DNA from 3 places in the Pseudomonas sp. S3_C06 genome. Region 1 is predicted to be linked to each of the others. Evidence: riboswitches for the same ligand, from Rfam matches in the RefSeq annotation. Region 1 holds a riboswitch; each other region holds the start of a gene.
The links. Region 1 has a riboswitch for cobalamin ahead of AB4N44_RS29395 (ABC transporter substrate-binding protein). Riboswitches for the same ligand answer to the same signal wherever they lie in the genome.

Region 1 (10,712 bases):
GCCGATCACGTCGGAGTGACCGTTCAGGTACTTGGTGGTCGAGTGCAGCACGATGTCGAAACCCAGCTCCAGCGGTCGCTGGATATACGGGCTGGCGAAGGTGTTGTCGGCTACGCAAATGATCCCGCGCGCCCGGCAGATGCGCGCAATGGCGGCCAGATCCGAGAGGCTCAGCAGCGGATTGGTCGGGGTCTCGACCATGACCATGCGCGTGTCGTCCTGCAACGACGCTTCGAACGCCGACAGATCGGCCAGATCAACGAAGCTGAAGCGGTGCCCGGCGCTGCGCTGACGGACCTTGTCGAACAGGCGGAAGGTGCCGCCGTACAAGTCATTGCCGGAGACGATGTGCGAGCCGGCATCAAGCAATTCCAGCACCGTGGAAATCGCCGCCAGCCCGGACGCGAAAGCGAACGCGCGGGTGCCACCTTCCAGATCCGCCACGCAGCGCTCAAGGGCAAAACGCGTCGGGTTGTGCGAGCGTCCGTAATCGAAACCCTTGTGCACGCCGGGGCTGTCTTGCAGGTATGTGGAGTTGGCGTAGATCGGCGGCATCAGCGCGCCGGTGGTCGGATCCGGCGTCTGCCCGGCGTGGATCACCCGGGTCGCGAAGCCTTGGGAATTTTCGTCGTGCTGACTCATGCGAGGGATCTCCGTAATTGGTTGAGCATGTCGGTGCGGGTGATCAGGCCATGGAAGCCCGACGCGTCGGCGATGATGGCGACGAGGCCACGGCTGAGCACCGCTTCCAGCTCGGAAAGGCTGGCACCGGGGGCAAGGGTTTGCAGCTTGTCGGTCATCACGCTGGACACCGATTGGCTGAAGCGCGCGGCGTCTTCGTGCACCGGCAGCAGGATGTCGGATTCGTCGATCACGCCGACCAGTTGTTTGCCTTCCACCAGCACCGGCAATTGCGAAACATCCGCAAGGCGCATGCGCTGGAACGCGGTCAGCAACGTGTCGTCAGGGCCGACACTGATCACACGGCCGTCTTCGAAGCGGCGGGCGATCAGGTCACGCAGGTCACCGTAACCTTTGCGCTGCAACAGGCCTTGATCGGTCATCCACTGGTCGTTGTAGACCTTCGACAGATAGCGCGTACCGGTGTCGCAGACAAAGCTGACAACGCGTTTCGGCTCGGTCTGTTCGCGGCAATAACGCAGCGCCGCCGCGAGCAGGGTGCCGGTCGACGAGCCGCCGAGAATGCCTTCGGCCTTGAGCAACTGGCGGGCGTGATCGAAGCTTTCTTCATCGCTGATCGAGTAGGCGTGACGCACGCTGGAAAGGTCGGTGATCGACGGAATAAAGTCTTCGCCGATGCCTTCCACCGCCCATGAACCGGGCGTCGGCAGCGAGCCGTCACGGCTGTATTGCGCCATCACCGAACCGACCGGGTCGGCCAGGACCATTTCCAGATCAGGTTGCACACGCTTGAAGAAGCGGCTCAGGCCGGTCAGCGTGCCGGCCGAACCGACACCGACGACGATCGCGTCCAGATCATGTTCGGTCTGCGCCCAGATTTCCGGCGCGGTGCTGCATTCGTGGGCCAGCGGGTTGGCTGGGTTGTTGAACTGATCGGCGAAAAACGCGCCGGGAATGTCTTTCGCCAAACGGGCGGCGACGTCCTGGTAATACTCGGGATGGCCCTTGCCGACGTCGGAGCGGGTGATGTGTACCTCGGCGCCCATGGCCTTCAAGTGCAGGACTTTCTCGGTGGACATTTTGTCTGGCACCACCAGCACCACGCGATAGCCTTTGGCGCGGCCAACCAGTGCCAGGCCCAGGCCAGTGTTGCCGGCGGTGGCCTCAACGATGGTGCCGCCGGGTTGCAGGCGACCATCACGCTCGGCGGCGTCGATCATCGCCAGACCGATGCGGTCCTTGATCGAACCACCGGGGTTCTGCGATTCAAGTTTGAGAAACAGCGTGCACGGCCCGGTGTCGAAGCGGGTGACTTGCACAAGCGGAGTATTGCCGATCAGCCCAAGTACGGCAGGGCGTGATTCCTTTGACATTTCTTCACCTCTTTGTGGTGTTGATCGCGTTCCAATCGCGGGGAAAAGACTCGCGTGCAACATAGGCTCAGACATCGGCTGTCGCAACCTTTAGTCGGTCGCCAATACAGCCATTTCGATCTAACGATAGATCGAAATCAAAGACCTGCCGGGGCGGGTTCGAGAGCGTTTACACAGAGGCGTCATCGAGTTTTCAAAGAGCGTCTTCATGGCAACGAACAGCTTGAATTGCCGACAAGTTTCCTGCCGAAAAAAACGTTCAGCCGTCCCAAGCATTCTCACCTCAGCAGTATTTTCAGGAGACAGACTGCGATCATTTGATCATGAGGGAAACTTGTGTTGATCAAGATTAAAATGAGTTTGTCTCAATAATGACCGATGCCGACAATGGCCGCCATCAACAAGACATTGGAGTTGTTTGTTATGGCACTGGCCCATTCCCTTGGATTTCCGCGCATCGGTCGCGACCGCGAACTGAAGAAAGCGCAAGAGGCGTTCTGGAAAGGAGAACTGAACGAGGCCGGCCTGCGTGATGTTGGCCGTGAGCTGCGCAAGGCTCACTGGGATTTGCAGAAAAACGCCGGCATCGAATTGCTCCCGGTCGGCGATTTCGCTTGGTATGACCAGGTGCTGACGCACTCGCTGATGTTTGGCGTAATCCCTGAGCGCTTCCGCCCGCACGATGGCAAAGCCAATCTGCAAACCCTGTTCGCCATGGCCCGTGGCGTCAGCGACAGCTGCTGCGGCGGTGCGCACGCCCAGGAAATGACCAAGTGGTTCGACACCAACTATCACTACCTGGTCCCTGAATTCAGTGCTGATCAGCAGTTCCAGTTGGGCTGGGATCAACTCTTCGAAGAAGTCGAAGAAGCCCGCGCGCAGGGCCACAACGTCAAACCGGTGATCATCGGCCCGATGACGTATCTGTGGTTGGGCAAGGCCAAAGGTGCCGAGTTCGACAAGCTGGAATTGCTTGATCGCCTGCTGCCGTTGTACGGGCAGATCTTCGCGCGTCTCGCCGCCCAAGGCGTCGAGTGGGTGCAGATCGACGAGCCGATTCTGGTGCTCGACCTGCCACAGGAATGGAAGAACGCTTTCGAGCGTGCCTACAACCAGATTCAGCGTGATCCGTTGAAAAAACTGCTCGCTACTTACTTTGGTGGTCTGGAAGAAAATCTTGGTCTGGCGGCGAACCTGCCGGTCGACGGTTTGCACATTGATCTGGTGCGCGCGCCGGAGCAGTACCCGACCATTCTTGATCGTCTGCCAGCCTATAAAGTGTTGTCCTTGGGCGTGGTCAATGGCCGTAACGTCTGGCGCTGCGATCTGGAAAATGCCTTGGCGACGTTGCAGCATGCCCATGAACGTTTGGGTGATCGCTTGTGGGTGGCGCCGTCCTGCTCGCTGCTGCACAGCCCGGTGGATCTGGGCCGCGAAGACAAGCTCGACGCCGAATTGAAAAGCTGGTTGGCCTTCGCTGTGCAGAAGTGCGAAGAAGTGGCGATTCTGGCGCATGCCGTCAATGAGCCCGAAGCGCCGAAAGTGCTGCGTGCATTGACTGAAAGCCGCTCGGTGCAGGCTGCACGTGCAGCTTCCCCGCGCATTCACAAACCGGCCGTTCAGGCCCGTGTCGCCGCGGTTACAGCCAAGGACAGCCAGCGTCAATCGCTGTTCGCCCAGCGCATCGCCAAGCAGCGTGCCGGTCTGGATCTGCCGCTGTTCCCGACCACGACCATCGGTTCGTTTCCGCAAACCGCGTCGATTCGCCTCGCTCGTCAGTCGTTCAAACAAGGCAAGTTGAGCGAAGCCGAATACACCGAGGCCATGTACAGCGAGATCCGCCACGCCGTGGAAATCCAGGAACGTCTGGGCCTCGATGTGCTGGTACACGGCGAAGCCGAGCGCAACGACATGGTCGAATATTTCGCCGAACAACTGGACGGCTATGTGTTCACCCGTTTCGGCTGGGTACAAAGTTACGGTTCGCGTTGCGTGAAACCGGCGGTGATCTTCGGCGACCTCAGCCGTCCGAAAGCCATGACTGTCGAGTGGATCCGCTACGCCCAAGGCCTCACCGACAAGGTCATGAAAGGCATGCTGACCGGCCCGGTGACCATGCTGATGTGGTCGTTCCCCCGTGAAGACGTCAGCCGTGAAGTGCAGGCGCGGCAACTGGCGCTGGCGATTCGCGACGAAGTGGTCGATCTGGAAGCCGCTGGCATCAAGATCGTGCAGATCGACGAAGCCGCGTTCCGTGAAGGTCTGCCTTTGCGTCAGGCGCAGTGGCAGCATTATCTGGACTGGGCGACTGAGGTGTTCCGCCTGTGCGCCTCTGGTGTGCGCGACGAAACGCAGATCCACACGCACATGTGCTACAGCGAGTTCAACGATGTGATCGAATCCATCGCGGCGATGGATGCCGACGTGATCACCATCGAAACCTCGCGTTCCGACATGGAATTGCTGGATGCCTTCGAAGCCTTCGCTTACCCGAACGACATCGGCCCGGGCGTTTACGACATTCACTCGCCACGCATCCCGGATGCTGCGGAAATGGCTAATCTGCTGCGCAAGGCCGCCAAGCGGATTCCGGCTGAGCGGCTATGGGTCAACCCGGATTGCGGTTTGAAAACCCGTGGCTGGCCGGAGACGGAAGCGGCGCTGGTGCACATGGTCACCGCCGCCCGGCAGCTGCGTAAAGAGTTGGCGTAACCCTCACCCGGCATGAAACACAACACCTGTGGGAGCGAGCCTGCTCGCGAAAGCGTCCTGTCAGTCAACATCATTGTTGGATGATCTGCCGCCTTCGCGAGCAGGCTCGCTCCCACAGGGTTTTGTGCAAGTCATGAGATTGGATGGCTTCGCGGGACCTGTTGTTGCTACTGTGGCCAGCCGCAGTCCAGGCGCTTTCGCTACATGAAACATCACCCCTTTATTCAAGCTGTTTCCGACGCCGACATTCCTGCCGTGCTGGATTTTGTCTTCAAGGCCCGTGCCGAGCTTTTCCCCAAGCTCAACGCGACCGGCATGCCTGACGATCTGGCGCGTTTTGCCGAGGTTTATCTGCGTGGGGAAGGGCGCTTTCTGATTGCTCGTCACGAAGGGCAGATCGTTGCCTCCATCGGCTATCTCCCTTACGACCGGCGCTTCCCGAACCTTGATTATCCCGGCCGCAAGGTAGTGGAAATCGTGCGCCTGTTCGTCGTGCCTTCACAACGGCGTTCCGGGTTGGCCGCGGCGTTGTATCGATCACTCAAAGACCTGGCACTCGCCGACGGAGTCGGGGTGATCTACCTGCACACCCATCCGTTTCTGCCGGGGGCCATCGAGTTCTGGCAGCGGCAGGGTTTCGAGATTATTGACGTCGACGCTGACCCGGTGTGGCAGACCACGCACATGCACAACGTCATGAGTGAAATCTGAGAATCTGCGCCCCATCAAACGGATCTGTCAGATAGTGCGCCCTGACCCCGAAAGTGTCTTGTAACCGCTGCGGTGTCAGCACTTCCAGCGGCGCGCCCAGCGCCACCAGTCGCCCGCGCTCCAGCACCGCCAGACGATCGCATTTCAACGCCTGATTAAGATCATGCAAGGCGATCAGCGTGGTCACCGGCAACGCCTGCACCACGTTGAGAATGGTCAGCTGATGCTGAATGTCGAGGTGGTTGGCCGGTTCGTCCAGCAACAGGATTTGCGGTCGCTGCGCCAGGGCCCGAGCGATGTGTACCCGTTGTCGCTCACCACCGGACAGGCTGCGCCAGAGACGGGTGCGCAGGTGCATCGCGTCGACGTCGGTCAGCGCCTGCTGAACAATGGCGTCGTCGGCCGCGGACCACGGTTGCAGCGCCGACAGCCAAGGCGTACGCCCCAGCGCCACCGCATCGAACACGCGAATGCCGTCGTCGGTGTCGGCCTGTTGCTCGACCACCGCAAGCTTTTGCGCAATGCTGCGCCGGGCCATTTTGCCCAGGTGCTGACCTTCGAGCAGCACCTCGCCAGCGCTCGGTTCACGCAGCCCGGCCAGCAGTTTGAGCAGGGTGGATTTGCCGGATCCATTCGGCCCGACGATGCCGAGGGTTTCGCCGCGCTGAACTTCAAGGCTGACACCGCTGAGCAACTCGGCGCCGCGCACTCTGAAGCTCAGACCAGAACAACTCAAAACACTATTCATCGAGCGGACCTGCGGCCTACCAGAATCAAGGCAAACACCGGCGCGCCGACCAGCGCGGTAATCACCCCGACCGGAATCACCTGGCCCTTGATCAACGTGCGCGACAGCACATCAGCGGCAATCAGAAACACTGCGCCGCCCAACGCACTGGCCGGCAACAAGCGCGCATGCCCGGTGCCGAGCAACAGCCGCGCGGCGTGGGGAATCACCAACCCGACAAAACCGATCGAACCGACAATCGACACCATCACCGCCGTCACCAGTGCCGCGCAGCCAATCAGCAGAATCTGCACACGTCGCACCGGAATGCCGAGGGATGCCGCCGAATCCGCACCAAAGGTAAACGCATCCAGCGCCCGCCGATGCCACAGACACACAACCAACCCCAACACGGCCACCGGCACCGCCAGCCACACCGAAGGCCAGCGCACGCCGCCGAGATTGCCCAACAGCCAGAACATGATGCCGCGCGCCTGTTCAGAGCTGGCCGAGCGGGTGATCAAAAACGCCGTGAGCGCGTTGAACAGCTGCGAGCCGGCGATCCCGGCAAGAATGATCTGCCCGGTGCCGCTGGCCGAACCGCTGACTCGCGCCAGTACAATCACCAGCACGAACGCCGTGACTGCGCCGGCAAATGCGCCGACTGACAACGAGATGATCCCGGCGCCAACACCGAGTAACGCCACCATCACCGCCCCGGTCGAGGCGCCGGCAGAAATCCCCAGCAGATAAGGATCGGCCAGCGGGTTGCGCAACAGCGACTGCAAAATCACCCCGCACGTCGCCAGACCGGCACCGCATGCAGCCGCGACCAGTGCGCGGGTCAGGCGGTAGTTCCAGACGATGCCTTCGTCGATAGGATCCAGCGCGTACCCGGCGCCCCACAATTTGTTCGCCAGCACTTGCACGACCACGCCCGGTTCAATCGAGGTTTCGCCGATGGCCACACCAGCGACCACTGCAATCAACAGTGTCACCAAGGCCAGCAGCGTACGGATCAGACTGGCACTCATTGCGACAGGTCATTGCCGTTGATGGCCGTGGCCAATTGCTCGATGCCATCGAACATGCGCAGGCTCGCCTGCATGGCCATGGCGTCAAGAATGATGATGCGGTTGTGCTTCACCGCGTCCATGTTGCGCGTCACCGGGTCAGTGCGCAGGAAGGCGAGTTTCTTTTCATAGTCGTCGGCGGGGAAGCGTCGACGGTCCATGCGCGCGATGACGAGAAAGGTTGGATTAGCCTTGGCGATGGTTTCCCAGCCGACCGTTGGCCACTCTTCATCGGACGCCACCACGTTACGCACGCCGAGGGTGCTGAGCATGAAATCGGGAACGCCTTTGTGCCCGGCCACGAACGGCTCGATGTCCATTTGTGCGCTGGAAAACCAGACCAGCGCGCTGGCATCCTTCAGCTGTTTGCCTTGGGCTGTGGCAATCGATTTGGCGAGGCTGGCTTTGAGCTCGTCGTTGAGCTGCTGGCCACGCTCCTGAACATCGAAGATCTGCGCCAGTTGGCTCACGCTTTTGTAAATCGTCTCGATGCGAAACGGCGCCAGTCGCGTGCCATCGGCGCCGACGAGGTTGTCCTTGGCTTCGCAATCGGAAGGCAGCAGGTAGGTCGGAATCTTCAGTTCATGAAATTGCTCGCGAGTGCCGACCGCGCCTTGCGGGCCGACCATCCATTCCAGCTCCACGGCGACCAGTTCCGGGCGCTTGCCGATCACCGATTCGAAACTTGGCTCGTTGTCAGCCAAACGCTCGATCTTGTCGTCCTGGGCTTTGTATTTGGCCAGCACATTGTTGAACCACAACGAGGTGCCGACGACTTTGTCGCCCAGGCCCATGGCGTAGAGCATTTCCGTGCCGGCCTGGCCGATGGTCACGGTGCGCGTCGGTGCGTGCTGGAAGGTCAGGGTGCTGCCGCAGTTTTCGACCGTCAGCGGATAGACCGTCGGTGCCGCATGCGCCATGGCGCCAAAGCTCAGGCCGGTGATCAGGGTGGCAACGCGGGGCAGCAGCATGGGGCAGTCTCCAGGGGAACCGTACGGGAGCGGGAGAGTACGGATTGGAAACACACCATCGAACGCAGTCAGGAAAACAGCGCAAGGCCGGGCAGCCAACGAAGACGCGCACGGCACGATGTCCTTCCCGGACACCCCGCCGGTTAGTAATCACTGTGCCGGCAGGTCTCCTGACTGATGCGTCATCGCCTGGCTCCGGCCTTCCCGGGATTCACCCAGTGGCAGTCGTGGAGCAGGCTCGGCATCTACAGTTGCGGGGGCAGTTCCGATCAGTGCTGAGCAAGCACCTCGGATTCCCTGTTAGTCCCGTTCGGGAACCGGCGGCGGCATGGTAGTCGATCGAGCCGCTGAAGGGGAGACGAATCTGCCGTGACGAGGATTAGTGCTGGCTCATCAAACCGTGCAACACGCCTAAACGCAGGCCCGGTTCGGAGGGCAGCATTTGCGCGATGCCGAACACCTTGAACGCCGCCAGCATCAACACCAGACCGCCGGGCAGAATGCTTTGGCGATGCGCTTGCAGGCCGGCGAGCTTGAGCTGTTGCACGTTGTTCACCTTCAGCAGAAGCAACGACAGGCGCAGCAGTCCGCCGTAGGTGATACCGTCCTGACCGTAGTCGTTGAGGCGATTGGCCTTGAGCACTTTGGCCAGCATGCGCGCGGTGCCGGACGAACCGATGGTTTGCTGCCAGCCCTGAGCGCGATAGCGTCGGGCAACCTTTTCAAACTGCAGGATGGCAAAGCGTTCGGCCTCCTGTAGGGCACCGGCGGACACGTCACCGCCGCGAAAGAAGCGCGTGCTCAAGGTGCCACTGCCGATGGCGATGCTTTCGGTGAGCAATGGTTGTGAGCCTTGGCCGAGGATCAGCTCGGTGGAACCGCCGCCGATATCGACCACCAGGCGCAGGTCTTCAGCGCTTGGCAAGGCGTGGGTCACGCCGGCGTAGACCAGCCGCGCCTCTTCATGGCCGCAAATGACGTCGATGGGAAAGCCCAGATGCCGCTCGGCACTGGCCAGAAACAGTTGCGCATTGTCGGCCTCGCGCACTGCGCTGGTCGCCACCGCGCGAACCCGGCCGGCCTCGAAACCGCGCAGCTTCTTGCCGAACCGCGCCAATGCCTGCCAGCCGCGATCCAGTGCCAACGCATCCAGCGCACCACCATCAAAACCTTCGGCGAGACGCACGGGTTCACGCAGGGTTTTCACTTCCTGAATCTGCAAGCCCTTTCGACTGCGCACTGACTGGCCGATCATCAGGCGAAAGGCGTTCGAACCCAGGTCGATGGCGGCAAACAGCGAGGCGTCGTCTTTCATGGGAATCCTTGCAATGCATCCGTCGCGAGGCTCAAGACGGTTTGCGAGGATTCTGCCGTGATCTTGATGACATCCTGATGACGGGGGGCGGGGCGGTCGAATGAATGTGCGGCTGTCATGACACTGTCATTATCCGGCGTCTATGCTGAGGCCAATACATCGCGTGTTCTTAAAGTTTTTGCTGCCAGTTTTGGCAGCTTTTTTTTGCCTGCGATTTGGCAATGCCGCGAACTGATCGTTCCCACGCTCCGCGTGGTAATGCCTCTAGGGACGCTCCGCGTCCAGTGACGCGGAGCGTCACGGGCTGCATTCCCACGCAGAGCGTGGGAACGATCAGGGGTAGGGGCTACTCAGCAGGCTTGCGGGGTTTCGCCCCGGGCCAGACGCGCATTGATGTCTTCGATTACCTCGGGCAACTCGGCGATGGTGTCGATCAGATAATGCGGGCGCGAGGGGGCGAACATCTTGCCGATCCGCGCACGTTCTTCCGCCAGTCGATCCGACGGCAATGCCTTGTATTGCTCATAGCTCAGGCCCAGCGCGTTGCCGGAACAGGTCAACGCCACCGTCCACATCCCCGCGCTACGCCCTTCAAGAATTCCGGGCCAGGTGTCATCAACCTTGACGCACGCGGCCACATCATCGATGCCCAAGGCAATCACGTTAGCCAGTGCCTGCGCCGGATGCGGGCGGCCATTCGGCACTTCATCGGTGGCGACGACATGGTCAGCGACGTAGCCATTTTCCCGCGCCAGTTCGACGACCTTGGCCATCACCACCGCCGGATAACCGGAGCACGAACCGATTTTCAAGCCCTTGTCGCGCAACGCGGCAATCGCCTCGAGCGCGCCCGGAATCAGCGCCGAATGCAGGGCGATTTTCTCGATTTGCAACGGCATGAAGCGCTCGTAGATCGCCGTCACATCGTCATCGCTCGGCACGCGGTCGAATGCTGCACGATAACGCTCGGCAATCTGTGGCAAGTTGCACAGCGTGCGGATGTGATCCCACTTGCCCATGCCCATCGGCCCGCGCGCTTCTTCCAGCGACACGGCAACGCCGAACTCGGCAAAGGCCTCGACAAAAATCTGCGTCGGCGCAAACGAGCCGAAATCGACAACGGTGCCGGCCCAGTCAAGGATCGCGGCTTGCAGGTGAGTCGGTTGTTGGTACTGCATGGTCAATCTC
Region 2 (10,712 bases), 190 kb from region 1:
GCGCCATACAGGCTCGGATCACCGGAATGCACGCGCGCCACATCATCACCGTTGGCGTGCGCGGTTTTGATCAATTCGATGATCTGTTCCAGATGCAATTCAGCGCTGTTGACCACGGTTTGCGCCTGATGACCGTCCAGCACCGCCGCCGGTACCAGCGAGCCTGCATAAATGATCACCGGGCAGCTGCGAATCAGCCGCTGGCCTTTGACAGTGATCAGTTCCGGGTCGCCGGGGCCAGCGCCGATGAAGTAAACGGTCATGGTTGAATCCTGTGAAAAAGGGGCACGGCAATCGCTTCAGATGAAGATTGCTCATGATCGGTGGCGGGGATTATCGGGAATTTATGCTGCGCCGGCCAATGCGAAGGTGGCCTGAGCGTATTTTTGCCGGGAAATCAGCAGTTTTGCCGGTGCCTGAATCAGCTGTTCGGCAAGGGCCAGCGCGGCGCTTTCGGCGACGCCATAGCAACCGGTACGTTCGTAAGCGATCTCGGAACGGTGGCTGAGTCGTTCCTGATAACTGGCCAGTTCTGCGCTGCTGAAGTACAGCAACGGCAGCGCCAGCTGTGCGGCGAGTTCCTGGAGACCGGGCTCATCACGCTTCAGGTCGATACTGGCCAAGGCCTTGACTGCTTGCAGCTCAATCCGATGAGCCTGTAACGCCTGATCAAGTAACGCGCGCAGCGTACTGGCCGGGCAGCCGCGCTGGCAGCCCAGGCCGATCACGAAGGTCGGCGCTGCGCTGTCATCGGTCATGCGTGGTATTGGCCATCGCTTTTGCGGCGGAACAACCAGGCGCTGATCAGGCCGAGGGCCAGCCAGAACACCACGTTGGTCAACTGCGAAGCGATTTTGAACTGAGCTTCCAATGCCTCGGGAGCGAGCATCGAATGCACTTGCGGCTGGGGTGCGCCGATTACATGCGGCACAGCAAGGATGGCCACGCCGAGGATTTTCATCAGCCAGTGACGGCTGAACGCAATCAACGACAGGCCGACAGCGGTCGAAGCGGCGGTGCCGATCCACCACATCTGGCGTGAGGCCAGATCAGCAGCGGCAGTGCCCGGCAATTCAGGTGGCAGGCCCATCGTCGGTGCCAGTACGAATGTCGCGTAACCGGCCAGGCCCCAGAGCAAGCCTTGCGAGGTTTTGGTCGGCGCGCGCAGGGTGTACAGGCCCGCGAGCATCAGGGCGAAACCGACGGCAACGACCAGATTGCCGCCCGTGGTCGAGACCACGCGCTGCCAGCCGTCTTCCGGCTCCCAGGCTTCGGCGTCGTGGGTGTGCGCAGCGGTGCCGGCGGCGTGTTCGTGAACTTCTGCAACCGGTTCGGCTTTCTCGAACGTCTCGGCCTGAAGAATCAGTGGCGACACCCAGAAGCTTTGCAGCAGGGTGAGGAGCAGGGCGGCCAGCAGACCGGTGAAACCTGCGGTTTGCGCAATACGCTTGATCATGTCGACAGGTCTCAGTGGCACGGGAACGCGGCGCTGTGGCGGGTATCGTGGGCGGCGTTGTGCACCGCTTCGATGTGCGAGAAACCGGCAAAGTAGACCAGGCTGGCGCCGAGGATCGACGCGAAGATCGCGGCGGCCAGGCGTTGGCTCAGGGTGGTGGTGCTGGCGATTTTGTCCGTGTTGCTGCCGGTGCTGCTGATGATCGACATGGCGCTTCCCTCTGGAATGTCAGTGGGTGAATCGAGCGCATGAAAACCCCTGCGGGTCGGGCTCGCAGAGGTTCGAACAGCGCCCGCCCACCGCGGGTTTGTTATGTTCAGCGACGCACAAGGTGCGGGCTGTGTGTTGCGGGCCGGTCTCCGGGCTCACGAGGGGTTGGCGTCATGCCGACCTGCAAGCGTCACCTTCCCATGCCGTACAGACACAGTGGTTTTGACGCTTCGCTCGCTTACCGTTGCGGGGGCAGCACCGGACTGACATGGCTCTGAGTAAAGCACATGATTCACCGGTTTCCCGTTTCACCCTGTGAAGGGCACCCGTAACAAGTTGTGTAGGAGAGCATGGGGGTGGGGTTTTGGTCAATTTTTGGGTGTATATCCGTTGCTGCGGGTGTGGCTGATTAGGGTTCCGCCCTTACGGCGGGTCACTTTTTCCAGACGCCGAAAAAGTAACCAAAAAGGCTTGCTCCTACGTGCGGCCCGCTCGCTGGGGCTCGGGGTTCCTTCGCTCCGGGATCGATCCGGGCGCAGCGCCTACGGTTTGCTTCGCTGCACCTCCTCTCGCTGTGTTTGGCTGCGCCAAACGGTCGCTACGCTCCCACGCCCGGATCAATCCCTCCACTCAGCCTTCCGACGTCGCCCGTGGATCAAGATCAAGAGCAGGCGAGCTGACACTCGGCCTATTGAGTGGTGAAGAGCGGGGCGTGGTCGGCTTTGGATTTGTGGTGGTGCTTCCCCTCACCCCAGCCCTCTCCCGAGGGAGAGGGGGCCGATTTTTGGGCTTTTCAAAGCTTGAGTTCAACTCGGTATCGCACGTCGGCGTAGCTCTCCCAAACACCTCGGTCAGTCCCCTCTCCCTTGGGGAGAGGGCTAGGGTGAGGGGCTCTTGATCTGGTTTTTGATCCTGCTTTGGCTTTGGCTTTGGCTTTGGCTTTTGATCTTTTGCCCCTTCGGCAGGCCGAGCGAAGGTGTTCATCCGGGGGTAGGCGCGTAGCGCCGTGCGGCGAAGCCGCACACATCGAGAGGAGGTGCAGCGAAGCAAACCGTAGGCGATGCCCCCGGATGGACACCGTAGCGAGGGAACACTGAGCCTCAGCGAAGTGCCGTACGCCGGGGCAAAGCCTTTTGGTTCCTTTTTGGCGTTTGAAAAAGGGACTCGCTGTAAGAGCGAAACCGCCAGAAGCAGCACCCGCAGCAACGGATATGCCCCCAATCCAAAACCCCCAAAGCATTGACCCAAAACCACACCATGCGTAGCCTTGCGCTTTCGAGGTTCTTCGGCCGTTGCCGAAGCTAAGAAGGGAACGCGGTCAATGCCGCGGCTGCCCCCGCAACTGTGAACGGTGATGTTCGCTGCCACGCCACTGCCAGCTCAACCCATGAGCCAGCGGGAAGGCGCAGCCAACGCCAGGCCCAATGCCTGAACACCGTCAGCCAGGAGACCTGCCTCGTCACAGATTCTCACTACAACCGGGCGGGGTGATCCGGTGGCGAACGCTTCCGGCGCGCACGCGCGTGGCCGGTTCTCGTCCCGTATGCCCGCCGCTTGCCAAAGGGCATACCGATGAAAACACTGGCCAAACTCCCCGTCACCATCGTCACCGGCTTCCTCGGCTCGGGCAAAACCACGCTGCTGCGGCACATGCTCGATAACGCCCAAGGCCGTCGCATCGCGGTGATCGTCAATGAGTTCGGCGAGCTGGGCATCGACGGTGAAATCCTCAAGCAATGCACCATCGGCTGCACCGAAGAAGAAGCCACCGGCCGCGTCTACGAACTGGCCAACGGCTGTCTGTGCTGCACCGTTCAGGAAGAATTTTTTCCGGTGATGCGTGAACTGGTCGCGCGTCGCGGTGACCTCGATCACATCCTCATCGAAACCTCGGGCCTGGCCCTGCCAAAACCGCTGGTGCAAGCCTTCCAGTGGCCGGAAATCCGCAGCGCCTGCACCGTTGACGCGGTGATCACCGTGGTCGACAGCCCGGCCGTAGCCGCTGGCACCTTCGCCGCGTTCCCGGATCAAGTCGATGCGCAGCGCAAACTCGACCCGAACCTCGATCACGAATCGCCGCTGCACGAACTGTTCGCCGACCAACTGGCCAGCGCCGACCTCGTCATCCTCAACAAGGCCGATCAGACCAGCCCGGAAGACCTCGCTCGCGTTCGCGCAGAAGTCGCCGAAGAATTGCCGCCCGCCGTCAAAATCATCGAAGCCAGCAACGGCCGTCTGCCACTGGACGTGTTGATCGGCCTCGGCGCCGGTTCCGAAGAACACATCGACAGCCGCCACAGCCACCATGATCACCACCACGGTGAAGGCGATGACGACCACGATGACCACGATCACGACGCCTTCGATTCGATCTCCATCGAACTTCCGCAAGCTGATGAAAGCCTACTGCTCGACGCCCTGACGCAACTGGTGGTCAAGCACGGCATCTTGCGCGTGAAGGGCTTTGCGGCCATTCCGAACAAGCCAATGCGTTTGCTGATCCAGGGCGTGGGCACGCGTTTCGACAAGCATTTCGACCGTCAGTGGGGTGCCGAGGAAGCGCGCGTCACGCGTCTGGTGCTGATCGGTCAGGAACTCGACGCCGCCCAACTCGAAGCGCAACTGCGCGCTGCGCTCAGCGTTTAAACCATGCACCTGCTCAGGACTCAGCCCGGCGGTTTCGTCTCGGATGACAACATTGCCGACCTTGGCCAAACCCCCGCCGAGCTGGTGATCCTGTGCAGCGGCGACTCCAGCCTGGCGCTGCTCGCCGAAGCCGCGCAGCAGTTGCCGGAAGATTATCCGAGCCTGCGTCTGGCCAATCCGATGCAGGTGCAGAATCACGCTTCGGTCGATCTGTATGTCGACGAAGTGCTGCGTCACGCCAAGGTCATTCTGATCTCGCTGCACGGCGGCATTGCCTATTGGCGTTATGGCGTCGAGCGCTTGGTCGAGCTAGCCGAACGTGGCGTGCAGGTGATTCTGGTACCGGGCGATGACCGTCCCGATCCGGAGCTCAGCGACTTGAGCACCGTCAATGCAGAAGATCGCGACCGGCTCTGGCAGTTTTTGCGTCAGGGCGGTCTGGGCAACGCGCTGGATTTCTTCCGCTGTCTGGCCAGCCGTTGGCTCGCCCGCGATTACGCCTGGGAAGAACCGCAAACCCTGCCGCGCACGGCGATTTACCACCCGAACAAAACCAGCGCCGCACTGAGTGACTGGCAAGCCGAATGGCTGCCGGAAAACCCGGTGGCGGCGGTGCTGTTTTACCGCTCGCACCTGCAAGCGGCGAACACCGCGTTCATCGATGTTTTCTGCCAGCGCTTGCAGGCAGCGGGGTTGAATCCGCTGCCGATCGCGCTGGCCAGTCTGAAAGAACCCGGCTGCCTGGCGGTGGTCGAGGATTGGCTGGATGAAGTCGAGGCGGGGGTGATTCTCAACACCACTGGATTCGCTCAGTCCAGCCCTGAAGCGCCGCATCTGCGGCCGTTTCGCCGCAATATTCCGGTGATCCAGGCGATCTGCGCGCAGGACAACGAGCCCGGCTGGCGTGACAGTGAGCAAGGTCTGGGGCCACGGGATCTGGCGATGCACATTGCCTTGCCGGAACTCGACGGGCGCATCATCAGTCGGCCGATCAGTTTCAAGGATCTGGCCTGGCGCAGTGAGCGCAGCCAGTCCGATGTGGTCTGCTACCGCGCGCAGCCTGAGCGCATGGATTTTGTCGCGGAACTGGCGCGGCGCTGGATTGCTCTGGCACGGGTGCCGAATGGCGAAAAACGCATTGCGCTGATTCTCGCCAATTACCCGACCCGCGACGGACGCATCGGCAACGGCGTCGGCCTCGACACGCCCGCAGCGGCGCTGAATATCCTGCGCGCGTTGCAGGCTGAGGGTTATCCGCTCACCGCTGAACTGCCGGGCAGCGGCACCGAGTTGATCCAGCAATTGCTCGGCGGCGTCAGCAACGATCTCGACACGATTGATCTGCGCCCGTGCCAGCAAAGCCTGGCGATGGACGCGTACCTGACGATGTTCAATGCGCTGCCCGAGGCCAATCGCGCCGCCGTTGTCGAACGCTGGGGCCCGCCGCAAAACGATCCGATGTGCCGCGACGGGCGGATGATGATTGCTGGTCTGCGCTTCGGCCTGACCTTCGTCGGCATTCAGCCGGCGCGCGGTTATCAGGTCGATCCGAGCGCGGTCTATCACGATCCCGATCTGGTGCCGCCGCACGGTTATCTGGCGTTCTATTTCTGGTTGCGCAACACCTACGGCGCCCACGGCGTGATTCACGTCGGCAAGCACGGCAACCTCGAATGGCTGCCGGGCAAAGGCGTTGGCCTTTCGGAAAACTGCTGGCCGGACGCAGTGCTCGGGCCGCTGCCGAACATCTATCCGTTTATCGTCAATGACCCGGGCGAGGGCGCCCAGGCCAAGCGGCGTACGCAAGCGGTGATCATCGACCACCTGATGCCGCCGCTGACCCGCGCCGAAACCTATGGGCCGTTGCGCAATCTGGAGCTGCTGGCCGACGAATATTACGAAGCGCAGTTGCTCGATCCGCGTCGCGCCCGCGAGTTGCAGCGCGACATTCTGCAACTGGTGCGGGACACGCAGATCGACCGCGAACTGCAACTCGACGCCGGGATGGACAGCGACGCCGACGCGGCGATCTGGTTGCCGCGTCTCGATACCTATTTGTGTGATTTGAAGGAATCGCAGATTCGCGATGGCTTGCACATTTTCGGCGAGTCACCGAGCGGGCGATTGCGCATTGATACGTTGTTGGCGTTGTTGCGTATTCCGCGCGGAGACGGGAAGGGCGCGCAGTCGAGCCTGCTGCGCGCACTGGCCAAAGCATTCGAACTTGGTTTCGATCCGCTCGACTGTGCGTTGGCCGATCCATGGACCGGCCCGCGTCCCGCAGAGCTGCAAGAGCAAAGCGACGAAGTCTGGCGCACCGCCGGCGACACCCGCGAACGCCTCGAACTGTTTGCCACTGAACTGATTTTCCAGACGCTGCAATCCCCTTGTAGGAGTGAGCCTGTTCGCGATAGCGGAGTGTCATTCGATACAGATTTGCCTGACACACCGCCATCGCGAGCAGGCTCACTCCTACAAGGACCGCGTTGGGCTGAAGTCGGCGCAATCATCGACAATCTGCGCGAAGTCGTCGCCCCACGCCTGGACGCCTGCGGCCCCGCTGAAATGCGCGGCCTGCTCGACGCCCTCAGCGGTCGTTTCGTCCCCGCCGGCCCGAGCGGCGCGCCCAGCCGTGGTCGCCTCGACGTGCTGCCGACCGGACGCAATTTCTACTCGGTCGACGTACGCAATCTGCCGACCACCACCGCATGGCGCATCGGTTTCCAGTCGGCGACGTTGATTCTCGAGCGTCACCTGCAGGACCACGGCGATCACCTGCGTCAGCTCGGATTATCGGTGTGGGGCACCGCGACCATGCGCACCGGCGGCGACGACATCGCCCAGGCCATGGCGCTGATGGGCGTGCGCCCGGTGTGGGCCACTGGCAGTCAGCGTGTCGATGATTTCGAGATTCTGCCGCTGAGCCTGCTCGACCGCCCGCGCGTTGATGTCACCCTGCGAGTCTCCGGATTCTTCCGCGATGCCTTTGCCAACCTGATCCGCCTGTTCGACGCTGCTGTGCAAGCAGTGGCGGCACTGGATGAGCCGGACGATCTCAATCCGCTGGCGGCTAAAGTGCGCGCCGAGCGTGAGTCTTTGCTGCAATCGGGTCTTGATGACGAAACGGCGCGGCGTCAGGCCGGTTGGCGAATCTTCGGGGCCAAGCCCGGTGCCTACGGTGCGGGCGTGCAGGGCGCTATCGACGGGCGTTTGTGGCAGAGCCGCGACGATCTGGCCGAGGTTTATCTGAATTGGGGCGCCTACGCTTACGGCGGTTCCGACGAAGGCACCGCCGCCCGTGAACAATTCGTGCAGCGCCTGAGTCAGGTGCAAGCGGTGTTGCAAAATCAGGACAATCGCGAGCACGACTTGCTCGATTCCAACGACTATTACCAGTTCCAGGGCGGCATGCTCGCCGCCGTGGAAACCCTGCGCGGCGAAGCGGCGGCCAGTTATCACGGCGATCACAGCCAGCCGGATCTGCCGAAGATTCGCACCTTGAAAGAAGAGCTGAACCGGGTGATTCGCTCGCGGGCGGCTAATCCGAAATGGATCGACGGGGTCAAGCGGCACGGCTATAAAGGTGCGTTTGAAATGGCGGCGACGGTTGATAACCTGTTTGCGTTCGATGCCACCACGCAGTTGATCGATGACCACCAGTACGCGTTGTTGGCGGATGCTTATTTGCTCGATCCGGCGACTCGGGAATTTGTTCGCGAGCATAATCCGCATGCGCTGCGGGATATGACCGAACGCATGCTTGAGGCGCAACAGCGGGGGATGTGGCAGGAGCCGGGGGCTTATAAAGAGGCGCTGGAAAATCTGCTGCTGGATATAGAGGAAGATATGTAGCGTCCTCAGGAAAGTCACCCCCTCACCCCAGCCCTCTCCCCCAAGGGGGCGAGGGGGAAAGGGAGCCGATTTGTGTGCTGTTCAGAATCGAAGTCAACTCGATAATTCAGGTCGGCGTACCTTGCAAAAGCAACTCGCTCAGTTCCCTCTTCCTCTGGGTGAGGGCCACCCCAACTGACACCCCACAATGCCAAGTACACCCACGACCACGACAGAGAAAACCCAAATGACCGACACACCACATTTCCCGCTCTCCGCCGTGGTCGGCGCCGATGACTTGAAACTCGCCCTGTGCCTCACCGCCATCGACCCGAAAATCGGCGGTGTGTTGATCGAAGGCCCGCGTGGCATGGCCAAGTCCACGCTGGCCCGTGGCCTGGCCGATCTTCTCGCCAGTGGTCAATTCGTCACCTTGCCGCTGGGCGCCACCGAAGAACGTTTGGTCGGCACCCTCGACCTCGACGCTGCCCTCAGTGAGGGGCGTGCGCAGTTTTCGCCGGGTGTGCTGGCCAAGGCTGACGGCGGTGTGCTCTACGTCGATGAAGTCAATCTGCTGCCAGATCACCTCGTCGACCTGCTGCTCGATGTCGCCGCCAGCGGCACCAACCTGATCGAGCGCGACGGTATTTCCCATCGGCATTCGGCGAACTTCGTACTGATCGGCACCATGAATCCGGAAGAGGGCGAGTTGCGTCCTCAGTTGCTCGACCGCTTCGGCTTGAACGTCGCCCTCAGTGGCCACACGGCACCGACCGAACGCGGACAGATCATTCGTCGGCGACTGGATTTCGACAGCGATCCGCAAGCGTTCTGCGCGCAGTGGGAAGCTGAGCAACTAGCCCTGCGTACTCGCTGCGAAACCGCTCGCGTTGCCTTGGTCAACATAGCGCTGGACGACGTGTCGCTGGCACAGATTACCGAGCGCTGTTTTGCCGCCGGGGTCGATGGTCTGCGTGCCGACCTGGTCTGGTTGCGCGCCGCCCGGGCTCATGCTGCATGGCGCGGGGCTGAGGTGATTGGTGAAGAAGATATCGACGCCGTGGCCGAGTTTGCCCTGCGCCATCGTCGTCGCGAGCAACCGGCATCGAGCCCTCAACAATCAGCCCAATCACCCGCCGAGGCTCAGGCTTCGCCGAGCGAAGGGCAGGGCCAGTGGGGTGACATGCCGGCGCCCGCGCTCGCCACGGGCGCTCGCCGTGAAGTGCCGAGCTGGCCAAAAAAGCCTTAGGCATTCGCCCCCGGTCCGACGCGGGGGCGAATGCCAGACCCCGCGCCGGACGGCTGGACAACGGACGCCAAGGCAAGCGTCATGCCGCTCGCAGCGGTACGGTGAACTGGCCGGGCACGTTGCTCAACGGGTGTCCTCGGGGGCGTGAGGATCTGCTGTTTCAACTGCGCACGCGCTCGCCGCATGAACTATGGCTGGTCATCGTCGATGCGTCGGCCTCGACACGGCGCCATCAGGCTTTGAGCGATGCCAAAGGCCTGCTCGCGCAACTGTTCGATGACGCTTACCGCCAACGTGCGCGCCTGGCGTTGTTGACGGCCAGTGGCGCGGCGCCGAAATGGCAGGTGCAAGGGTTGAAGGCGTCCAGCGGTTTGCATACCTGGCTGGAGGCGTTGGGCGCTGGCGGTGGCACGCCGTTAATGCCGGCACTGATGCAGGCCGAGCAATGGCTGGCGGTGCGGCGCAAGCGTTTTCCTGCGGAGCAGCAGCGGTTGCTGGTGGTGACCGATGGGCGTTTGAAACAGTGGTCGGGATTGCCGGCGCTGGCGTGTCCGGGGTTGTTGATCGATATCGAGCGCGGGCCGATCCGGTTGGGGCGGGCGCGGGATCTGGCCGAGGCGTTGGGGTCAGAGTATCGACATATCGATGAGCTGATTTCTCTCTGAGCTTTTCAGCGATTGTTCGAACGTCTTCGCGAGCAGGCTCGCTCCCACCCTGGAATGCGTTCAAATGTGGGAGCGAGCCTGCTCGCGAAGGCATCACCTCGGTTTTTCATTTAAACACTCAAACCCGCATCCCTGCTCTATGCTGCACCCAGCCCCAATCACAAGGAGTGAGCGATGCGCGTACTGGTCAGCAATCCCGCAGACGATTTCCGCGTCAAAGCCTACGCCGGCACCAACGGCGTGCTGCTCGCCATGGATCTGGCCGAGCCCCGGCGCAAAGGCCTGCTTGGGTTTGCCATCGAAAAGCAGCAGGGCGCCAAACCCTGGTTGTTTCTGTTTAACAGCCTGACCTTCCCCGGCAAGCCGCACACCTTTGCGCAGTTCCACGCCACACCGAGCGATACCGCCCCGCTGCAGAAATTTCGCTGGGCCGATTACGCGGTCAATCCGGGCATGACCCTTCACTATCGTGTGCACCTGGCCTACGGCTCTGCCGACGCCGTGCAGTTGGGTGAATCGCTGGAGCTGACGATCACTTCCGATGACGGTCACCCGAGCAACCAAAGCGTGATCTTCAATCGCGCCGTTGCCGCCAGTCAGGCATTCCAGCGCAAGTTTCCCGATCTCGACGCACAGATCAGCGCCAACAAAAACA
Region 3 (10,712 bases), 810 kb from region 1:
ACGCGATGCATCTCGGTTTCGTCAACGTTGCCTTTTTCCTGCAGCCAGTCGAATACCGCAGGGCGAGTCCAGCTAGCCACGTCAACCACCGCCTGAGCGCCTTTTGGCAGAACGCGCGGGATGTTGTCGAGCAGGCCGCCACCGGTGATGTGGGCCATGGCTTTGACGGCGCCGGTGTCTTTGATCAGCTTGAGCAGCGGCTTCACGTAGATGCGGGTCGGGGCCATCAGCAGGTCGGTCAGCGGTTTGCCGTCGAGCTGGATGTTTTCGATGTCGGCACCGGAAACTTCGATGATCTTGCGGATCAGCGAGTAGCCGTTGGAGTGCGGGCCGGACGATGGCAGCGCGATCAGCGCGTCACCGGTGGCGACTTTCGAGCCGTCGATGATTTCAGCTTTTTCCACAACGCCGACGCAGAAGCCGGCCAGGTCGTAGTCTTCGCCTTCGTACATGCCTGGCATTTCAGCGGTTTCGCCACCAACCAGCGAGCAACCCGACAGTTCGCAGCCAGCGCCGATGCCGGTTACCACTTGGGCAGCGGTGTCGACATTGAGTTTGCCGGTGGCGTAGTAGTCGAGGAAGAACAGCGGCTCGGCGCCGCAAACCACCAGGTCGTTGACGCACATGGCAACCAGGTCGATGCCGATGCTGTCATGCTTGTTCAGGTTCAGCGCCAGACGCAGCTTGGTGCCAACGCCGTCGGTGCCGGACACCAGCACTGGCTGCTTGTAGCCGGCCGGGATTTCGCAGAGGGCGCCGAAACCGCCCAGGCCGCCCATGACTTCCGGGCGCGCAGTGCGCTTGGCGACGCTCTTGATGCGTTCGACCAATGCTTCACCGGCGTCGATGTCTACACCGGCGTCCTTGTAGCTCAGGGAGGGTTGCTTGCTCATGATCCAGGCCTTTAGGGGAGGGGATTCAGGGGTAACGACCGAGTTCAGCGGGAACTTCGAAATCGTGGGGGCGATGGCCTCACGCGAGTTTCGAGGTGCCCGGCTGTTGCCGGTCTGCGAAGGCGCGCGATTTTATCAGGCTTGAGGGGCAGCGGCCATCCTCGCACCGACGGGCAGGGCCATATCAGCGGAAATTTTTTGCAATTGAGGTGTATGAACGCCTGTATAAGGTGGGGCGATTAACCGTCTATCGTTATCACTGTGCAAAAACTTACCGCTGTCGTGTGAATGTTTGGTGCTGGCAGATTGTCACAGCCTTGCTCAACCGGTTCACGCGGCGTGTTCCAGCCGCTCCTGTCGACGGGAATTCTCCATGCGTTTTTGTAAATTGTTGTTTGTGGGTTGTTTGTCTCTGATCAGCCTGGCGAGTCACGCCGAAAACCTCAAAGGCCTTTATCAAGTGCGCGAGCCGGTCAACGGTCAGGCGCCGGAAGAACGTGATCGTGCCACGCAGGCAGCGCTCGATACCCTGGTGTTGCGCCTGACCGGTGATCCCAAAGCCCCGCAGAGTCAGGGGTTGGCGGCGGTTCGCAAGGATCCTCAGCAAATCATCAGTCAGTTCGGTTTTGATGCCGGGCCACCGGAGGTGCTGAAGGTCGATTTCGATCCGGCGACCACTGAGCAGGCGTTGCGGCGTGCCGGGTTGTCCGTGTGGGGCGCCAGTCGCCCGTCGATTCTGAGCTGGTGGCTGAATGATTCGGCTGAAGGTTCGAGTCTGGTCGGTGATGGTCAGGCCGCTGCGGCGCCGTTGCGTACGGCTGCGCAACACCGCGGCTTGCCGTTGCGTTTGCCGCTGGCTGATTTGAGTGAGCAGTTGGTTGCCACTGCGCCAGCGCTTGAGGGCACGGATCCGGCGCCACTGCGCGGTGCTTCGGAGCGCTACAACGCTGACGCCTTGCTGGCGGTGCATGCCCGTGAAGAAGGCGGGCAGTGGCAGGCCAAATGGCACTTGTGGCTGGGCGATCAGAAAGAGGCGGGCAGCGTGCAGGGCGCCGATCAGGCTGCTGTCGCTGACGCAGTGATGCTGGCGGTGGCTGAGCGGCTGGCGCCACGTTTTGTCGCAAAGCCCGGCGCTTCGGGGCAGCAAACCCTGGAAGTGCAGGGCATGAATCTGGAGCATTACGCAGCGCTGTTACGGTTACTCGAACCGTTTGGCGTGCGTCTGCAAAGTGTTGATGGCGATCGTATCGTTTATCGGGTCAATGGCAGTGCCGATCAGATGCGTGCGCAGTTGTCGCTGGCCAGGTTGCAGGAGTTGCCCGCCGAAGCACCCGCCCCGGTGGCGGCGCCGCAGCCAGTGGCTGGCGGTGCAACACCTGTCGCGGCGCCAGCCCCGACACCGGCAGCACCATCGTTGCGGTTTCGCTGGTAAGTCTTTCTTTATATAGAAGCAACAGGAGTGGTAAATGGCCGATACGCGGCGTTGGTTCTGGCTCGGTGGGGTTGTCCTGCTTTGCGCGTTTGTCTGGTTGCTGCACCCGATCCTCACGCCGTTTCTGGTGGCGCTGCTGCTGGCCTATCTGTTCGATCCGCTGGTGGATCGCCTGGAGCGGCTTGGTTTGTCGCGAACCTGGGGTGTGATCGCGGTGTTTGCTCTGTTCACCTTGATCGTCACGGCGCTGATGCTTGTGCTGGTGCCAATGCTCGCCAAGCAGTTGCTGCGTTTGTACGAACTGGCGCCGCAAATGCTCGATTGGCTGCAGCACACGGCAGTGCCGTGGGCGCAGTCGAAGCTGGGGTTGTCGGATGGTTTCTGGAAGTTCGATAAGGTCAAGGCTGCGATCAGCGAGCACATGGGTCAGACCACCGATATTGTCGGCGTGGTGCTGAGTCAGGCAACGGCCTCCAGCCTGGCGCTGATCGGCTGGCTGGCCAATCTGGTGCTGATCCCTGTGGTAAGTTTCTACCTGTTACGCGACTGGGACGTGATGATGGCCAAGATCCGCAGCCTGCTGCCGCGTGATCGGGAAGAGACCATCGTATCGCTTGCCGGTGAATGTCATGAGGTACTGGGCGCGTTTGTTCGCGGTCAGTTGCTGGTGATGGTGGCGCTGGGCGTGATTTACGCGGCGGGCCTGATGATTGTCGGTCTGGAGCTGGGGCTGTTGATCGGTTTGATCGCCGGACTGGCTGCAATCGTGCCGTATATGGGTTTCGTGATCGGTATTGGCGCGGCACTGATTGCCGGGTTGTTCCAGTTCGGTGGTGATCTGTATCCGATGGTCGGGATCGTCGCGGTGTTCATGGTCGGTCAGGCGCTGGAAGGCATGGTGCTGACACCATTGCTGGTGGGTGATCGTATCGGTCTGCATCCGGTGGCAGTGATCTTTGCGATTCTGGCCGGCGGCGAGCTGTTCGGTTTCACCGGCGTGCTGCTGGCGTTGCCAGTGGCGGCGGTGATCATGGTGCTGGTGCGCCATGTGCACGACTTGTACAAGGACTCCGACATCTATAGTGGCGTTGACGATCCGCAACTGTAATGGCGAAGGGCGGCCCGGCGAAGAGCCGGGTTGGCCCGTGTCCTGCAGGTGCTGGCGCCAAAGAATCTGCCATAAAACCAGTGCATTAACGCAAACCTTTGATTTTGCTTGGACTCTGTCGCATTGTGCGCTCAGCTTCACGGGTATAAACTTCGCAAACTTTACACAGAGGCCACTAACGGTTCCTTGAGAACTGTTCAGTCAGCATGAAACCGATTCAGCTGCCCCTAGGTGTGCGTCTGCGTGACGACGCCACCTTCATCAACTACTACCCAGGCGCCAATGCCGCTGCACTCGGCTATGTCGAGCGTCTATGCGAAGCCGACGCCGGCTGGACAGAAAGCCTGATCTACCTGTGGGGCAAACACGGCGTAGGGCGTACGCATCTGTTGCAGGCGGCGTGTCTGCGATTCGAGCAGATGGGGGAACCGGCGGTGTACTTGCCGTTGGCCGAGTTGATGGACCGCGGCGTCGAAATCCTCGATAACCTCGAACAGTACGAACTGGTTTGCCTGGATGACTTGCAGGTGATTGCCGGCAAGGCTGACTGGGAAGAGGCGATGTTTCATCTGTTCAACCGTCTGCGTGACAGCGGTCGGCGCTTGCTGATTGCCGCTTCCACTTCTCCGCGTGAATTGCCGGTCAAACTGGCTGACTTGAAATCCCGCCTGACCCTGGCGCTGATTTTCCAGATGCGTCCGCTTTCCGATGAAGACAAATTGCGCGCCTTGCAATTGCGCGCGTCGCGTCGCGGTCTGCACCTGACCGATGAGGTCGGGCATTTTATTCTGACTCGCGGCACCCGCAGCATGAGTGCGCTGTTTGACTTGCTTGAACAGCTCGATCAGGCCTCTTTGCAGGCTCAACGCAAGCTGACAATTCCCTTTCTGAAAGAAACGCTAGGCTGGTAACGGCGCGGCTTTCAGCGTGTCTCGGCATATTTCAGGCGCCAGAAAATCCGCTTTCCTGCAGGGTGTGCAGGCCGCGTATCGGTTCAAATGGGCTTAAGCGCTTAGATGTAAACGAGAAACCGGGAAGTCACAAAAAGATCGATTGAATTTGCAAATGAGACTGATAGCGGGCATAGTCTCGGCTTCTTTACAACTATCAGCCACGGTCGTGCCCATGCTAAAGCGCTTCGCACCCCTCGTGCCTCTCGCACTCGTCACCCTGTTGTACGGTTGCGCTGCTCATTCTCCAGTTCAAGAGCAGCCTCAACAGGTTAAAAATTCTGCCACGGCTCAGTCTTCCGTTATTTACCAGGAAGAGCTGGACACCGAAAAAGAACTCAATGAATTCAATGGCAAGAAGCCTTATCAGCTTCCTGTTCTGGCCGACAGCATCCTCGAACGCGGCATGTCCCTGATCGGTACCCGTTACCGTTTCGGCGGTACCTCTGAAGCCGGTTTCGATTGCAGCGGTTTCATCGGCTACCTCTTCCGTGAAGAGGCCGGCATGAACCTGCCACGCTCGACCCGCGAAATGATCAACGTGGATGCGCCACTGGTCTCGCGCAGCAACCTTGAACCGGGCGATCTGCTGTTCTTCGCCACCAACGGTCGTCGCGGTCGTGTCAGTCACGCCGGGATCTACCTCGGTGACAACCAGTTCATCCACTCCAGCAGTCGTCGCAGCGGCGGTGTTCGCATCGACAGCCTGGGTGACAGCTACTGGAGCAAGACCTTCATCGAAGCGAAACGCGCTCTGGCCAACGCTCCGACTGTAGTCACTGCTCGTAAGTAATCCCCCCGTTGTCGCTGCGTTCGCGGCGACAATCGGGCTTCCGGCAACGGAGTAGACGTATACTTTACAAGGTGAAGTTAAAGTCTTACTTGAAGTTTGCCGCGTAGCCGCTAGAATCCTGAATCTATATTGATGGCAAACCGCCTGCGTGCTCACGCAGGCGGTTTTCTTTTCTGTCCATCGGCAGAAAAAGCCGCAGCCAGATCAGGATGTTCTGCTTATGACGATGTCGGCCCGCCTCACCTTGATCTTCTTCGCAGCGCTGCTCAGCGCCTGCGCCAGTCGCACACCGCCTCCTGCGCCGGTGGTTCGTGCCCCGGTCGTGTTCGGCCCCTCCCAAGCTTTTTCGCCTGCTGCTGAAGACGTGCTGTTTCGCGCGCTCGGTCTGGTCGGCACGCCTTATCGCTGGGGCGGCAACACGCCGGATTCAGGGTTTGATTGCAGCGGGCTGATCGGTTTTGTCTACCGTGATGCGGCGGGCATTTCTTTGCCACGTTCGACGCGTGAGCTGATCGTCATGCAGGCACCGAATGTCGGCAAGGAAGGCTTGCAGACCGGCGATCTGATCTTCTTCGCCACCAATGGCGGCTCGCAGGTCAGTCATGCGGGGATCTACGTCGGCGAAGGGCGCTTTGTGCATGCGCCGGCCACGGGCGGCACGGTGAAGCTGGACAGTCTGTCGAAGGCGTATTGGCAGAAGGCTTATCTGAGTGCCAAGCGGGTGTTGCAGCCGGAGCATTTGGCGCATAACCCTTAATTCAAGCCTCACACAATCCACTAATGTAGGAGTGAGCCTGCTCGCGATAACGGTCATTCAGTTAACGATGATGTCGACTGATATGGCACTATCGCGAGCAGGCTCACTCCTACAGTTGTTTGTGCATGGCGAAAATTATTTGCTGGCCGACACTCGCCACACCTTGTTGCCGACATCATCCGCCACCAGCAAGCCACCCTGCTGATCGATCACCACGCCCACCGGGCGGCCCAGTGCATTCTCATCCTTGTCGAGGAACCCGGTCAGCACATCCACCGGTGTGCCACTCGGCTTGCCGCCGGTAAACGGCACGAAAATCACTTTGTAGCCACTGTGCGGTTTGCGATTCCATGAGCCGTGCTGGCCGATAAAGGCACCTTCCTTGAACTGCGCCGGCAGGTTGTTGCCCTCGGCGAACGTCAGGCCCAAAGACGCAGTGTGCGGCCCGACGGCGTAATCCGGGGCAATGGCCTTGGTCACCAGATCCGGGTTTTGCGGCGTAACGCGGACATCGACATGTTGGCCGTAGTAGCTGAACGGCCAGCCATAGAAACCACCGTCCTTCACAGAGGTGATGTAGTCCGGCACCAGATCACTGCCGATCTCGTCACGTTCATTCACTGCCGTCCACAGCGCGCCACTGGTGGGTTCCCAGGCCAGGCCATTGGGGTTGCGGATGCCCGAGGCAAAGATCCGGTGATTGCCGGTCGCCCGATCAACTTCCCAGATCGCGGCGCGACCTTCTTCCTTATCCAGACCATTTTCGCCGACGTTGCTATTCGAGCCGACCGTGACGTACAACTTGCTGCCGTCCTTGCTGGCGATGACGTTTTTGGTCCAGTGGTGATTCAGCGTGCCGCCAGGCAAATCGACAACCTTGATTGGCTGCGACTTGATCTCGGTCGCGCCCGGTTCGTAGTTAAAGCGCAGCAGGCGATCGGTATCGGCGACGTACAGATCGTTGCCGACCAGCGTCATACCGAAAGGTGAGTTGAGGTTTTGCAGGAACACTGTGCGCGTCTCAGCGACGCCATCGTGGTCGGCGTCACGCAGCAAGGTGATGCGGTTTGGGCTGGGCACGCCAGCGCCGGCCTTGCCCATGACCTTCTTCATGACCCAGCCGCGAATCCCGCTGCTGTCATCCGGTTTTGGCGGAGCATTGGTTTCCGCCACCAGCACATCGCCGTTGGGCAGCACATACAACCAGCGCGGATGATCGAGGCCTTCGGCGAACGCTGCCACCTGGGTGCCAGCCGCCGCTGTCGGTTTGCCGCCCTCGGGCCAGCCGATCGCCGGGGCGATGTTCACCGTCGGGATCAGGGTCTTGTTCGGTTCGGGCAGCTTCGGCGACGGGCCGGTGCCGTCGGAGACTTGCAGGCTGGAGGTCTCACCGCAGGCGGCGAGCCCTCCGGCGAAGGCGATGACAAAAACGAGCTGGGGCTTGCGCATTGCTGATCTTCCCTATGAATGCATTCCTAATCATAGAGGAGGGCGCAAGCCCGATGGTTCAACTGCTCAGCTGCGGGCTTCCTTGAACAGCACGGCGATGCCCGGGTGATAGTTGCCCGCTTCGCTGCGCAACTTGCGGTAGGCGTAAGGGAAATACCAGGCGACCGCGCAGGTGTGTTCCTTTTGCAGATCGTCGACCATGTCCTGCAGCTCTTCGGGGCTGGCGCTGTGCTGGGGTTTTTGCGGCGCGATAAACAGGCAGCCGAGCTTGAGATCGCTGGCGTAGCTGATGCGTTTGGCGTCGTTGGTGATATCGAGCAGGGCTTGGGTCAGATTCAGGTTGGTGACCTTCGGCCAGCGCTGAGTGGCCTGGATAAAGGCGCGGTCTTCGGCGCCGGCCAGAAACAGATCGGCGCGAGCGTTGCGCTCGCCTTCTTCGTTCTGCTTGCGCGTGGGAGTTTCGTTCAAGGTCACCAGCTCAGCCATCCAGGCCGCCGCCGAGAGCAGTCCGAGATTGGCTTTCTCGTCATGCCAGTAAGGGGTATCGCTGTCGCCGCGCACGGCGTTGTAACGGTCGATACAGTCAAACCAGCGTTCGAGCACCGGGCGCAGGAATTCCAGGCGCGGGTTGCTGATGATCATGCCTTGCATCGTCATCATCCTTTATTGTTGTGGTGGGCTTTTCGGGAAAAGCATGGCTCTTTGATATCATTTGTATCAGTGTGGCACAAGATTGGCGGCAGATAATTGATCGGCGGCAGTTATTCGCCCGATGGCCGCCTCTTTAATTGACGCTCCACCCCCAACCCTCTAACCTTCGCGGCTTGTTTCAGGTGCTCTGTGACCTGCGTCGACAGAGTGAAACAGGGAAGCCGGTGAGGGTTGTCTTCGCACGAAGAACTACCACGATCCCGGCGCTGCCCCCGCAACGGTAAATGAGTGAAAGCTGCGCCTTGAGCCACTGCCTCGAAAGAAGCGGGAAGGCGCGCAGTCAGGCCAACGCCGCTCATGAGCCCGGAGACCGGCCTGATCCATCCAGCGGCATCACGGTGGGCGATGCCAGGCTTTTTGCCGTCTATTCTTGTGCCTGCCCGCCGTTATCCAGCCTCAACGGAGAGCTCCCCCATGACTGATTCCCCCGAGCGCGACGAACGCCATCTGGCCCGTATGCAGCGCAAAAAAGCCGTGATCGACGAACGCATTGCCAACTCGCCCGACGAGTGCGGTCTGGTGCTGGTGCTGACCGGCAATGGCAAAGGCAAAAGCAGCTCGGCGTTCGGCATGCTCGCCCGCGCCATGGGCCACGGCATGCAGTGCGGTGTGGTGCAGTTCATCAAGGGCCGCAACAGCACCGGCGAAGAGCTGTTTTTCCGCCGCTTCCCCGAGCAAGTTCGCTTCCACGTGATGGGCGAAGGCTTCACCTGGGAAACCCAGGATCGTCAGCGCGACATCGCCGCTGCCGAAGCCGCGTGGGCCGTGTCCCGTGAACTGCTGCGCGATCCGTCGATCGGTCTGGTGGTGCTCGACGAATTGAACATCGCCCTCAAACACGGCTACCTCGATCTCGATCAGGTGCTCAGCGATTTGCAGGCGCGTCCGCCGATGCAGCACGTGATCGTTACCGGTCGCGCGGCCAAGCCGGAAATGATCGAGATGGGCGATACGGTCACCGAAATGGGCATGCTCAAACACGCCTTCCAGGCCGGCATCAAAGCGCAGAAAGGCGTCGAACTTTGAATCAACCACGTCACTGCCCGGCGGTGCTCATCGCCGCGCCGGCTTCCGGTCAGGGCAAGACCACCGTCACCGCCGCGCTCGCCCGTTTGCATCGCAATCAGGGGCGCAAAGTGCGCGTGTTCAAATGCGGCCCGGACTTCCTTGATCCGATGATTCTCGAGCGCGCCAGCGGTGCGCCGGTGTATCAATTGGACATGTGGATGGTTGGCGAGCAGGAGAGTCGTCGTCTGTTGTGGGAAGCCGCTGCCGAGGCGGATCTGATTCTGATCGAGGGCGTGATGGGCCTGTTCGATGGCACGCCGTCCAGTGCCGATCTGGCGCGGCACTTCGGTGTACCGGTGCTTGGCGTGATTGATGGGACGGCCATGGCGCAGACCTTTGGTGCGTTGGCTCTAGGTTTAGCGAAGTATCAGCCGGATCTGCCGTTTGCCGGTGTGCTCGCCAATCGCGTCGGCACCTTGCGCCATGCGCAGTTGCTCGAAGGCAGCCTCACGGAGGGGCTGCGCTGGTACGGCGCGTTGTCCCGCGAAACAGGCATCGAACTGCCGAGCCGGCATCTCGGCCTGGTGCAGGCCAGCGAACTGAATGACCTCGATGTGCGTCTCGACGCCGCTGCCGACGCTCTCGCCAGCAGCTGTGAGGTAGCGCTGCCACCGGCGGTTGAGTTCGCCGCGCCTGACATCATCGCTGTCGAGCCGCTGCTGAAGAATGTACGAATCGCCGTCGCCCGTGATGAAGCGTTTGCCTTCACCTATGGCGCGAGTCTGGATCTGCTGCGGGCGATGGGTGCTGAGTTGAGTTTCTTCTCGCCGATCCGCGACACGCAATTACCTGAAGCGGACAGCGTGTATCTGCCCGGTGGTTATCCGGAGTTGCATCACGTTGCGCTGGCGCAGAACACCGCGATGGTTGAAGCGATTCGTGCGCATCATTCAGCGGGTAAACCGTTGCTCGCTGAATGTGGCGGGATGCTGTATCTGCTCGATTCGCTGACGGACGTTGAAGGCACTCGCGCCGAATTGGTTGGGCTGCTCAAAGGCGACGCGGTGATGCAGAAGCGTCTGGCGGCGTTGGCGTTGCAAGCGGTGGATCTGCCGGAAGGTTCGCTGCGTGGGCACACTTATCATCATTCCCTGACGACTACCGAACTGGCGCCGATTGCACGGGGTTTGAGCCCGAATGGTGGACGTGGGGCCGAGGCGGTTTATCGGGAAGGGCGGATGACGGCCTCTTATGTGCACTTCTATTTTCCGTCGAATCCTGTGGCTGTCGCAGCATTGTTTGCACCGTCCCTTGAGGACGCTATCGCGAGCAGGCTCACTCCTACAGTGGGCGATGTCGTGCCTGACGAAATGCAATCCCCTGTGGGAGCGAGCCTGCTCGCGAAAGGGCCATGACCGACAACACATTCTCCGAAGCCGAACGCGAAGCGGTTTATCGAGCCATCGCCGAACGCCGCGACATGCGCCACTTCACTGGCGGCACGGTCGAGCCGGATCTGCTGCGCCGACTCTTGGAAGCCGCCCACCAGGCCCCAAGCGTCGGCCTGATGCAGCCCTGGCGTTTCATCCGTATCAGCGACCGAGCCCTGCG

Region 2: another riboswitch for cobalamin. It lies ahead of cobW (cobalamin biosynthesis protein CobW); the one in region 1 lies ahead of AB4N44_RS29395 (ABC transporter substrate-binding protein).
Region 3: another riboswitch for cobalamin. It lies ahead of cobO (cob(I)yrinic acid a,c-diamide adenosyltransferase); the one in region 1 lies ahead of AB4N44_RS29395 (ABC transporter substrate-binding protein).

What each region holds. Positions count from the first base shown of each region.
Region 1 covers NZ_CP162747.1:6,591,556-6,602,267, forward strand. The annotation lists gene AB4N44_RS29365 (cystathionine gamma-synthase) at 1-642, opposite strand, end outside; gene AB4N44_RS29370 (pyridoxal-phosphate dependent enzyme) at 639-2,015, opposite strand; gene metE (5-methyltetrahydropteroyltriglutamate--homocysteine S-methyltransferase) at 2,439-4,727, shown strand; gene AB4N44_RS29380 (GNAT family N-acetyltransferase) at 4,932-5,438, shown strand; partial or broken gene AB4N44_RS29385 (ABC transporter ATP-binding protein) at 5,422-6,090, opposite strand; gene AB4N44_RS29390 (FecCD family ABC transporter permease) at 6,183-7,187, opposite strand; gene AB4N44_RS29395 (ABC transporter substrate-binding protein) at 7,196-8,209, opposite strand; cobalamin riboswitch at 8,353-8,546, opposite strand; gene AB4N44_RS29400 (Ppx/GppA phosphatase family protein) at 8,589-9,524, opposite strand; gene phnX (phosphonoacetaldehyde hydrolase) at 9,875-10,702, opposite strand.
Region 2 covers NZ_CP162747.1:99,939-110,650, forward strand. The annotation lists gene cobM (precorrin-4 C(11)-methyltransferase) at 1-263, opposite strand, end outside; gene AB4N44_RS00365 (cobalamin biosynthesis protein) at 345-758, opposite strand; gene AB4N44_RS00370 (CbtA family protein) at 755-1,456, opposite strand; gene AB4N44_RS00375 (CbtB domain-containing protein) at 1,468-1,665, opposite strand; cobalamin riboswitch at 1,790-2,011, opposite strand; cobalamin riboswitch at 2,928-3,139, shown strand; gene cobW (cobalamin biosynthesis protein CobW) at 3,239-4,312, shown strand; gene cobN (cobaltochelatase subunit CobN) at 4,316-8,164, shown strand; gene AB4N44_RS00390 (ATP-binding protein) at 8,391-9,392, shown strand; gene AB4N44_RS00395 (vWA domain-containing protein) at 9,395-10,057, shown strand; gene AB4N44_RS00400 (phospholipase D-like domain-containing protein) at 10,232-10,712, shown strand, end outside.
Region 3 covers NZ_CP162747.1:5,780,808-5,791,519, forward strand. The annotation lists gene purM (phosphoribosylformylglycinamidine cyclo-ligase) at 1-893, opposite strand, end outside; gene AB4N44_RS25745 (DUF2066 domain-containing protein) at 1,267-2,325, shown strand; gene AB4N44_RS25750 (AI-2E family transporter) at 2,360-3,433, shown strand; gene hda (DnaA regulatory inactivator Hda) at 3,640-4,344, shown strand; gene AB4N44_RS25760 (C40 family peptidase) at 4,559-5,176, shown strand; gene AB4N44_RS25765 (C40 family peptidase) at 5,397-5,933, shown strand; gene AB4N44_RS25770 (PQQ-dependent sugar dehydrogenase) at 6,069-7,382, opposite strand; gene AB4N44_RS25775 (hypothetical protein) at 7,449-8,033, opposite strand; cobalamin riboswitch at 8,197-8,426, shown strand; gene cobO (cob(I)yrinic acid a,c-diamide adenosyltransferase) at 8,508-9,119, shown strand; gene AB4N44_RS25785 (cobyrinate a,c-diamide synthase) at 9,116-10,516, shown strand; gene bluB (5,6-dimethylbenzimidazole synthase) at 10,513-10,712, shown strand, end outside.